2 regions of the Jeotgalibacillus sp. 10bf12 genome follow, and region 1 is predicted to be linked to the other one. Evidence: predicted binding sites of a transcription regulator. Region 1 holds the regulator's gene; the other holds the start of a gene.
What was found. The regulator NrdR, encoded in region 1, represses ribonucleotide reductase genes. The targets are predictions, from matches to a motif close to AACACNATATATNGTGTT.
Positions count from the first base shown of each region.

Region 2: the regulator NrdR is predicted to act here: its motif matches at 1,762-1,779, upstream of DH10bf12_RS14110 (vitamin B12-dependent ribonucleotide reductase).

Region 1 is NZ_CP200276.1:2,957,526-2,961,972, forward strand. It holds gene DH10bf12_RS15465 (replication initiation and membrane attachment family protein) at 1-1,030, opposite strand, end outside; gene nrdR (transcriptional regulator NrdR) at 1,086-1,547, opposite strand; gene DH10bf12_RS15475 (hypothetical protein) at 1,619-2,002, opposite strand; gene speD (adenosylmethionine decarboxylase) at 2,094-2,474, opposite strand; gene DH10bf12_RS15485 (glyceraldehyde-3-phosphate dehydrogenase) at 2,787-3,824, opposite strand; gene coaE (dephospho-CoA kinase) at 3,965-4,447, opposite strand, start outside.
Region 2 is NZ_CP200276.1:2,709,497-2,713,943, forward strand. It holds gene DH10bf12_RS14110 (vitamin B12-dependent ribonucleotide reductase) at 1-1,638, opposite strand, end outside; gene DH10bf12_RS14115 (rhodanese-like domain-containing protein) at 2,056-2,436, shown strand; gene gcvPB (aminomethyl-transferring glycine dehydrogenase subunit GcvPB) at 2,487-3,962, opposite strand; gene gcvPA (aminomethyl-transferring glycine dehydrogenase subunit GcvPA) at 3,955-4,447, opposite strand, start outside.

The sequences.
Region 1 (4,447 bases):
CATTGATCACTTCATCAGGCAGCTTCTTTTCATGAATCAGATGATCAATCAGTTCAAGCTCAGTATTCGAGGGTTTTACACCTTTAGAAGCATCAATTAATACCTGTACAGGTGAACTCTTCTTTAAATACTGCAGTGTCTGATCTTCAGAATCAGGCAGCTTTTGGCCCTTAGCCTGCTCAGCAAAATGCTTTAGCGCAGGAAGTGCCGAATTCGTTTTCAGCTGAAAAGAATCCCTGCACGCTTTTCTGAGGGCTTCTGTATCAATTTTGTCTTCGTCTGTTATGGAAGATAGAATTGGACTTTTCATCTCCTGTTCAGATAACCCATACAAAATAGAGAGCTTCACGATCAGATGTTTTACATCATACGTCAAACTTTTCCTAGGCACCATCGCTTCTGAAAGACCTGCATATAAAGCATGAAAGTCAAACGCCTGAAAGTCAGCTGCGATTCCGCTATTTCCAGCTTCGAATGTCAGGGTTTTACCGTCCTCCACCTTTTCAGGCATATGTGGTGAAATCTTGGCGTCGGAATAAAAAACGTCCTGAAATGAACGCGTTACTTCCTCATAAGTCTGCAGGCTGTCAAAGGTAACAATAAACCTGTTTTTCAATCGCTGAAACTGACTGGCACCGATCTGTCTGTACAAAAAGACACTCAGCATCGGATCTTCAAAAAAAGCCTTTGCACTTAGTGGTGGCTGAATCTGATAAGCATACGATTTCGTTTCTCCAGCCTTAAGGAAGGTTTTGAGCAGCCCCATTCCCTCAAGCCGGAGTCTGGCCTGAAAAATTCTCTCAATCGAAACAGACATCAGATCCATCAGTGTTTTGTGTGTCCGTGTTTCACTCTCAAGATGATGGCGTTCCACTTCGAGCCATAATATATTGTACAGACTGATGGCGTCGGCCCCGAGCAGCGGCTGATACAAAAATGACACCAGCTCTCTGTCATGTTCGTTTAATTGGCCATTCAGCTGAATTTTATATTCATCTGACGGCTGTATTTCTTTCCATAAACTCGTCATAAGCTCAGACCTTTCATCTATCCGAATCTACAAAAAAAGAGCAGCTGACTGCTCTTTATTTTCTTTCTTTATTCAACAGTTCTTTCATTTCCTCTATGAACACATTTAAATCTTTAAATTCACGATATACAGACGCAAATCTTACATATGCAACTTCATCAACTGTTGAAAGTCTATCCATGACCATTTCTCCAATGTCGACAGATGGAATCTCTGAAATTCCCTGACTGCGGAGTTCACGTTCAATATCAGATGCAATCTGTTCAAGGTTTTCAAATGGTACTGGCCGTTTTTCACAGGCTTTAATCAGACCGCGCAGGATTTTGTCTCTGCTGAATTGTTCTCTGATACCGTCTCTTTTTACAACAATCAGTGGAATCTCCTCCACTTTTTCAAAGGTTGTAAACCGGTACTGACAATCCTCACATTCCCTTCTGCGCCGGATCGACTTACCATCGTCGACTTGTCTTGAATCAATCACCCTTGTTGCGTTTTCATGGCAGGATGGACATTTCATTTCACCAGCTCCACATCGAATCTATTTCCTTTAATGATACTGAAAAAATCCTTAAATCACAAGGGTTCCTCTTACTTTTCAGCTTCTCTCATCTCTTTTGCAAGTGCCTGGTAGCAGGTAGAAATTTCTTCCTTCAGCTTTGGATAAGCCCCGCCAACAACCATCTGGTCAGTCGACGCTTTCAAATCAAGTGCTGTGTGCATTGGTCTTGTACTGACAACGGTTGCAATTAAAAACATTTTAGGACTCTTTGTACGGGTGATCATAATTTCCCCATGATCTTTGGATTCTGATGAAATCTCATACCCATCACCTGAAAAATAGCGTTTCACTTCATCGTATACTTTGTCGAATGATACTTTATAATAACGTGTTTCGAGCTCTTTTTCCTGATGCTTGTCTGCTGTCTCGCATTCCTGACTGAACCTTTTAAAAACTCCTTTTAGCTTGGCCAACGTGATTCCTCCTCAAGTGTCTATATCTTTAGTTTATCAGTTTTATGTAGAAAATAAAAAAGAGATGCGAAAATGCATCTCTTTTGTCATATTAACCTGCGTGCACAGTTGATTGTGGTACTTTGACAGGTCCCATACCACGCGGCACTTCAATTGTTTCACGAGTCTCAGCACCAAGTGATTCAGCGATGTGATTCGCTGCGACATTTGGATCAAGATCTCCACAAGTGTATACATCTATACTCGCATAGCCGTGTTCAGGAAAGCTGTGAATCGTTAAGTGTGATTCTGAAATGATCACGACTCCACTTACACCCTGCGGCGCAAATTTATGAAATGCAACTTCTCTTACCTCAGCACCTGATTTCAGTGCAGCATCTACGAATGTTTGTTCAATTAATTCCATGCTGTTTAACTTTTCAAAGTCACAGCCCCATAGTTCCGCTATTACATGACGACCCATTGTTTCCATTGATCGTTCCCCCTTACTGAAAATTTGAACTTACCCGGTTGATCAGACCCTGCTGCCACGGGGGAAAGTTAGTCCAATGAGGTCCTAACCCTTTAAGCAGAAGTTATGTTGTGTGAACCGGAATAAGATCACGAAAATCAGTATAAGGTTTTTTGAATGATTTTGCAATGATTTGTTTTTATTTAAAGATATTTCAGCTTTTATAAAGTATCCGGGCAAGCCGCCGCCTTCTGCTCCGGTCACCCTAAGCGCAAAAAAGAAGAAATACATCTAAAATGCATTTCTTCTAAAGTCATATCTAAATTCATTTAATTATGATGCCGTTACTTCTCTCTGGGATTGTTCCATCTGGTTAGCAAGGTGCTGAACAAGATCTACGACGCGGCATGAGTAGCCCCATTCGTTGTCGTACCATGCAAGTACTTTGACTTTTGTTGCGCCCATAACCATTGTTGATAGTCCGTCAACGATTGCTGAGCTTGGATTTGTGTTGAAGTCAATTGAGACAAGCGGTTCAGTTGTGTATGACACAATACCATTCATTTCGCTTTCAGCAGCTTTTCTAAACGCATTGTTTACTTCTTCAACTGTTACTTCACGTTTCACATCTACGACAAGGTCGACGAGTGATACGTTTGGTGTTGGCACACGCAGTGCCATCCCGTGCAACTTACCCTGCAGGTTAGGCAGAACCTTGCCCAGCGCTTTAGCTGCACCAGTTGAAGTCGGGATGATAGATTGTCCGCATGAACGCGCGCGGCGCAGATCTTTGTGCGGGTTATCAATATTTTTCTGGTCATTCGTATATGCGTGCACTGTTGTCATTAATCCATTTTCAATGCCAAATTCCCGGTCTAGAATTTTAGCAACCGGAGCCAGGCAGTTTGTTGTACATGAGGCGTTTGAGATCACATCATGCTTTTCAACATTCAGATCTTCTTCGTTTACGCCCATTACAATCATCACATCTTCCTGTTTACCAGGTGCTGTTAGTACGACTTTTTTCGCCCCGGCTTCAAGATGCAGTGCTGCTTTGTCGCGTGCGTTAAATTTACCAGTAGCTTCAATGACAATATCAATATTCATTGATGCCCACGGAAGATTTGCAGGATCTCTGTCACTGACAAGCTTAATTTCTTTTCCATTGACAATTAATGCATCCTCTTTCGCAATCACTTCAGCAGCGAATATGCCATGAGTCGAGTCATATTTAATCAGGTGAGCCAGTGTTTCCGGCGGGTAGCTCGCATTGATGGCTACTATATTAAGTGTATCTTCCATTACCGCTTTTCTAAACACCATACGGCCGATTCGGCCAAACCCGTTGATTGCAATGTTCGTCTTGTTCATGAGGATCCCCCTAATAATGTTATACTTAATTTCAAATTAACTAGCATTAGTATAACATATTAAAAGCGCTTGCAAATACATAATGACATTTTTTTAATAAAAAAACTCACCCTTTTAAAGGATGAGTTTTTTTCGTTCATTCAAGGTGTCAGCTTCCAGTCTTCAATCAGCTTATGAAGCTGTTGAATAGATTGTTCGATTGATCCACTGTTATCAATTACTGCATCAGCCTCTTCACGCTTTTGATCAACCGGTATTTGGGAAGCAATTCGTGAAGCTGCTTCTTCCCCACTGTAATCATTACGCTTCATCAGTCGCTTTTTCTGCAGTTCTGCAGGCGCATATACGACGAGCACTTTTTCCACCATCCACTGGAGCTCACTTTCAAATAACAGCGGAATATCAAGAAATACAGTGTGCCTGCCTGCTGCAAAAGCCTGATCTTTTTGCGCGAGCATGTCAGCTCGGACAGCAGGATGAACAATTCCATTAAGCAGTTTACGTTTCTCTTCATCATTAAAAATGATTTCACCAAGCTTCGGTCTGTCGAGATAACCATCTTCAGTGAATACTTCATCTCCGAAGACTTCTCTGATCTTCACACTCGCCTCTTCACCCGGTTC
Region 2 (4,447 bases), 250 kb from region 1:
AAGACCCATGACCCCAAGGCCTACACGACGCTCCCCAAGCGCCTGTTTCTTATTCTCTTCAAGAAAATAAGGTGTAGCATCAATCACGTTGTCCTGCATTCTTACGCCTGTTGCGACAGTTTCTTTCAGTTTGTCAAAAAGCACTGTTTTGTTTTTCTTATCTGCAAACTCTGCAAGGTTAACAGCAGCAAGGTTACAAACGGAAAATGGCGCAAGTGGCTGTTCCCCGCAAGGATTCGTAGCGACAACCTGCTGGCCGTATGCTTTTGCATTTGTCATATCGTTCGCGTTATCAATGAAGAAAATACCAGGCTCAGCTGAATAAGTTGCACAAATATTAATCAGATTCCAAAGCTCTTTTGCCTTGATTGTGCGATAAGTTCTGACTTTATTTCCCTGCGCTTCCCACTTACGTACATCTCCAACTTCATGCCACTCTTTGTTATAACGTGCCATTTCTTCTTTAGAGTATGCCTCTACATGAGGAAATCTCAGCGCATAGTCCTGATCCTCATCTACAGCTTTCATAAAATCATCAGTCAGACAGACAGAAATATTTGCACCGGTCAGGAAGTCAGGATTGTGAACTGAGTAATTGCCGCCTTCAGCAAGCCTCTGCTTCGCATCATCAATAATTTCCTGATTAAATCCACCAAACCCTTCAATGGTTTCGTAGTTGACAATGCTCTGATACATTGCCGACTCCTGCTCAGTAAGTGGTGTGAATTTAAGCTTTTCCTGAGCAATTTTCTTAATGAATTCATCGTTTGTTGTTTCAAGAAGGAATCTCAGAATTCTTGGGTTCTGCATTTTAGAAATAATGAATTCAATAATATCCGGGTGCCAGTCTGAGAGCATAATCATTTGTGCGCCACGTCTTGATCCACCTTGTTCTACAAGATGAGTCAGCTTCGCGATATCATCAAGCCATGATACAGAGCCAGATGATTTGCCGTTTACACCTCGGGCAAGTGTATTTCTTGGTCTGAGTGTAGAACCGTTCGTACCAACACCACCACCACGGCTCATAATCTCCATTACCTGCTTACGGTGATCTGAAATGCCTTCTCTTGAATCCTGAATAAACGGCATGACGTAACAGTTAAAGAAGGTTACATCTGTTTTTGCCCCTGCACCGTATAACACACGGCCAGCCGGAACAAATTTCATGCTTGAAAGTTCCTGGTAAAACTTCTCTGTCCATTCCTTCTGCAATTCCTCAGTCTTCTCAACAGATGCAAGGCCTGTAGCATTTCTGAGTGCAATCTGCTCATAGTAAACTTCAAGAGGCTTTTCAATCACATCAAGTGACCGGATAATTATACCTGATTCAACTTCTTTCGGTGTATCCAGTGAATTTTTAAACTCATCCTCCACCTGAACTGAAGCGATACCTTTTTCCCAGTCAATTTCTTTAATGAAGCCGAGGCCGCGTGCCGGAAATTTCGGATCTTCTCTGACAGTCAGTACGACGAAATCTCCCTCGCTTAACGTTTTCTTCTCAGTGTCCTTGAACGCATAACGGTCTAACATAACGAGCCTTGAAACACCCTTATGTGTCAGCGTCATGTCTTCTGTGATCGGGTGAACCACCTCGAACAACTGAATATCCTCATTTAATTTTTCTTTATTTAACATTGGTGCTGATGCTGATATCTGGGCCACTGCCATTTCCCCTTTCGACATATATCTTTATTAAACAGCATGTTAAGTATTTAACTACTGTATGTATTACCAATAATATAAACCCTCAAACCAAAAAACACAACATATTGTGTTTAGGTTTTTATCACCTATACAATATATAGATTTTTGTGTCAATTACAAAATTCTTGTCAAATCCAATAAACAGAGAAAAACTGATGAATACTGAGAGAAATTAAGAAAACATATTGGATATTTGTCATTTTGAAATGATTTCATACTTGTTCTTTTTCATCAAGTGATGTCCATGAACTTGTCAAAAACTGATCAAAAAACTGATTATTTTCTTTGAACTTATGACACCCGGCTACTATAATAAAGAATAGTGTGAGATAGAAAGGGGTTAAAAACTTGGAGTCATTATATGTACTGATCATTGTGCTAGCAGCCATTATTCTTTATTCAGTTTTTACTTACTTCAGACAGAAAAAAATTCTGAAGTCATTAACTGAGGAAGAGTTTAAAGCTGGCTACCGTAAAGCACAGCTGATCGATGTCCGTGAGCAAAAAGAATATGACGGGGGTCATATTTTAGGAGCAAGAAATATTCCATTATCACAACTGAAAATGCGACTTGGTGAAATCCGCGCTGATAAGCCGGTTTATATCTATTGCCAGAATGGAATGAGAAGTGGCCGTGCAGCACAACTGTTACACAAAAAAGGCGTAAAAGACCTTTATCAGCTGCAGGGCGGATTTAAAAAGTGGACAGGTAAAATCAAACGTAAATAGTTTTAGACATAAGCAAGGCCTCCTGAACTGATCAGGAGGCTCTTCTTATTTTAGACTTCTACAGCTTCTTTTTTCATGTATCTTAAAACCGGCTTTCGTGCTGCCTGTGTTTCATCGAGGCGGCTGATCACAGTCGTATGCGGTGCTTCCTGAACGATTTCAGGATTTTCTTCCGCTTCTTTTGCAATCTGGATCATGGCTTCAATAAATGAATCAAGTGTTTCTTTTGATTCAGTCTCAGTTGGCTCAATCATCATACATTCCTCAACATTGATCGGGAAATAGATGGTTGGCGGATGGAAACCAAAGTCAAGCAGTCTCTTTGCAATATCCAGCGTACGGACACCAAGCTTTTTCTGTCGTTTACCACTGATAACGAATTCGTGCTTACAATGTCTGTCGTATGGCAGATCAAAATATTCAGCCAGTCTTCGCATCATATAGTTCGCATTGATTACTGCATTCTCACTTACTGCCTTTAAGCCATCAGGACCCATTGTTCTGATATAAGTGTATGCACGGACATTGATTCCGAAGTTACCATAATAAGGCTTCACACGACCGATAGAGTCCGGACGGTTATAGTCAAACGTATAGCCTGCTTCTGTTTTAACAAGAACCGGCTTAGGCAGGTAAGGAATCAGATCCTTCTTCACGCCAACTGGACCTGAACCGGGACCACCCCCACCATGAGGACCAGTGAATGTTTTATGAAGATTTAAATGCACAACATCAAAGCCCATGTCACCAGGACGTGCTTTAGCCAGTACAGCATTCAGATTCGCTCCATCATAGTACAACTTTCCTCCAGCATCATGGATAATTGAAGCCATCTCAAGAATATCCTCTTCAAACAGTCCAAGCGTATTTGGATTTGTGAGCATCAGCGCAGCAGTCTGATCGTTTACTACTCTCTTCAGATCCTCAAGGTCTACTAAGCCGTTTTCGTTTGATTTAACAGTTACCGTTTCAAAGCCTGCAACAGTTGCAGAAGCAGGATTCGTTCCATGGGCTGAGTCAGGTACGATCACTTTTGTACGGTTGAAGTCTCCATTTGCTTCATGGAAGGCTCTGATCATCATCAGCCCCGTCCACTCACCATGTGCGCCTGCAGCCGGCTGCAGTGTTACTTCATCCATACCTGTAATTTCAATTAAGTGTTCCTGAAGATCATACATCATTTCCATCGCACCCTGGACAGTGCTTTCATCCTGAAGCGGGTGAATGTTAGCAAATCCGGCATAGCGTGCAACAGCTTCATTTACTTTCGGATTGTATTTCATCGTACAGCTGCCAAGCGGGTAAAAACCGGAGTCTACTCCATGGTTTCTCTTAGACAGAGCTGTGTAGTGTCTCATAATATCAAGCTCTGATACTTCAGGCAGCTCAGGAGATTCCTTACGTACAAAACCTTCAGGAAGCAGATCCTCAACATTCGATTCCGGCACATCGAGATCAGGGAGACTATAACCGATTCTTCCTTCACGTGACATTTCAAAAATTAACGGCTGGTTCTCATTACGCATATTGTTTCAGCTCCTCTGCAAGTAAGTCAATCTCTTCTTTTGTCCGCTGCTCTGTCACTGCAATCAGCATCTGATGTTGACGTGTATCAAAGTCTCTGCCAAGATCATATCCGCCAATGATGTTTTTCTTCATCAGGGCCTTATTCACTTCAGAAACAGGCTGGTTAAGCTCTACCACAAATTCGTTAAACGTATACCCGCCATTTATTACAGGTAATCCCGCTGCCTGCAGCTGTTTCTTAGCGTATGCTGCTTTTTGAAGGTTCTGATGGGCAATTTCCTTAATACCCTGTTTACCAAGCGCTGTCATTGTTACTGAAGACGCAAGTGCATTAAGGGCTTGATTTGAACAGATATTAGAGGTTGCTTTGTCTCTTCTGATATGCTGCTCTCGCGCCTGAAGTGTTAATACATATCCACGCTGTCCTTCTTCATCATTTGTTTCCCCAACCAGACGGCCAGGTACTTTTCTCATGAGCTTCTTT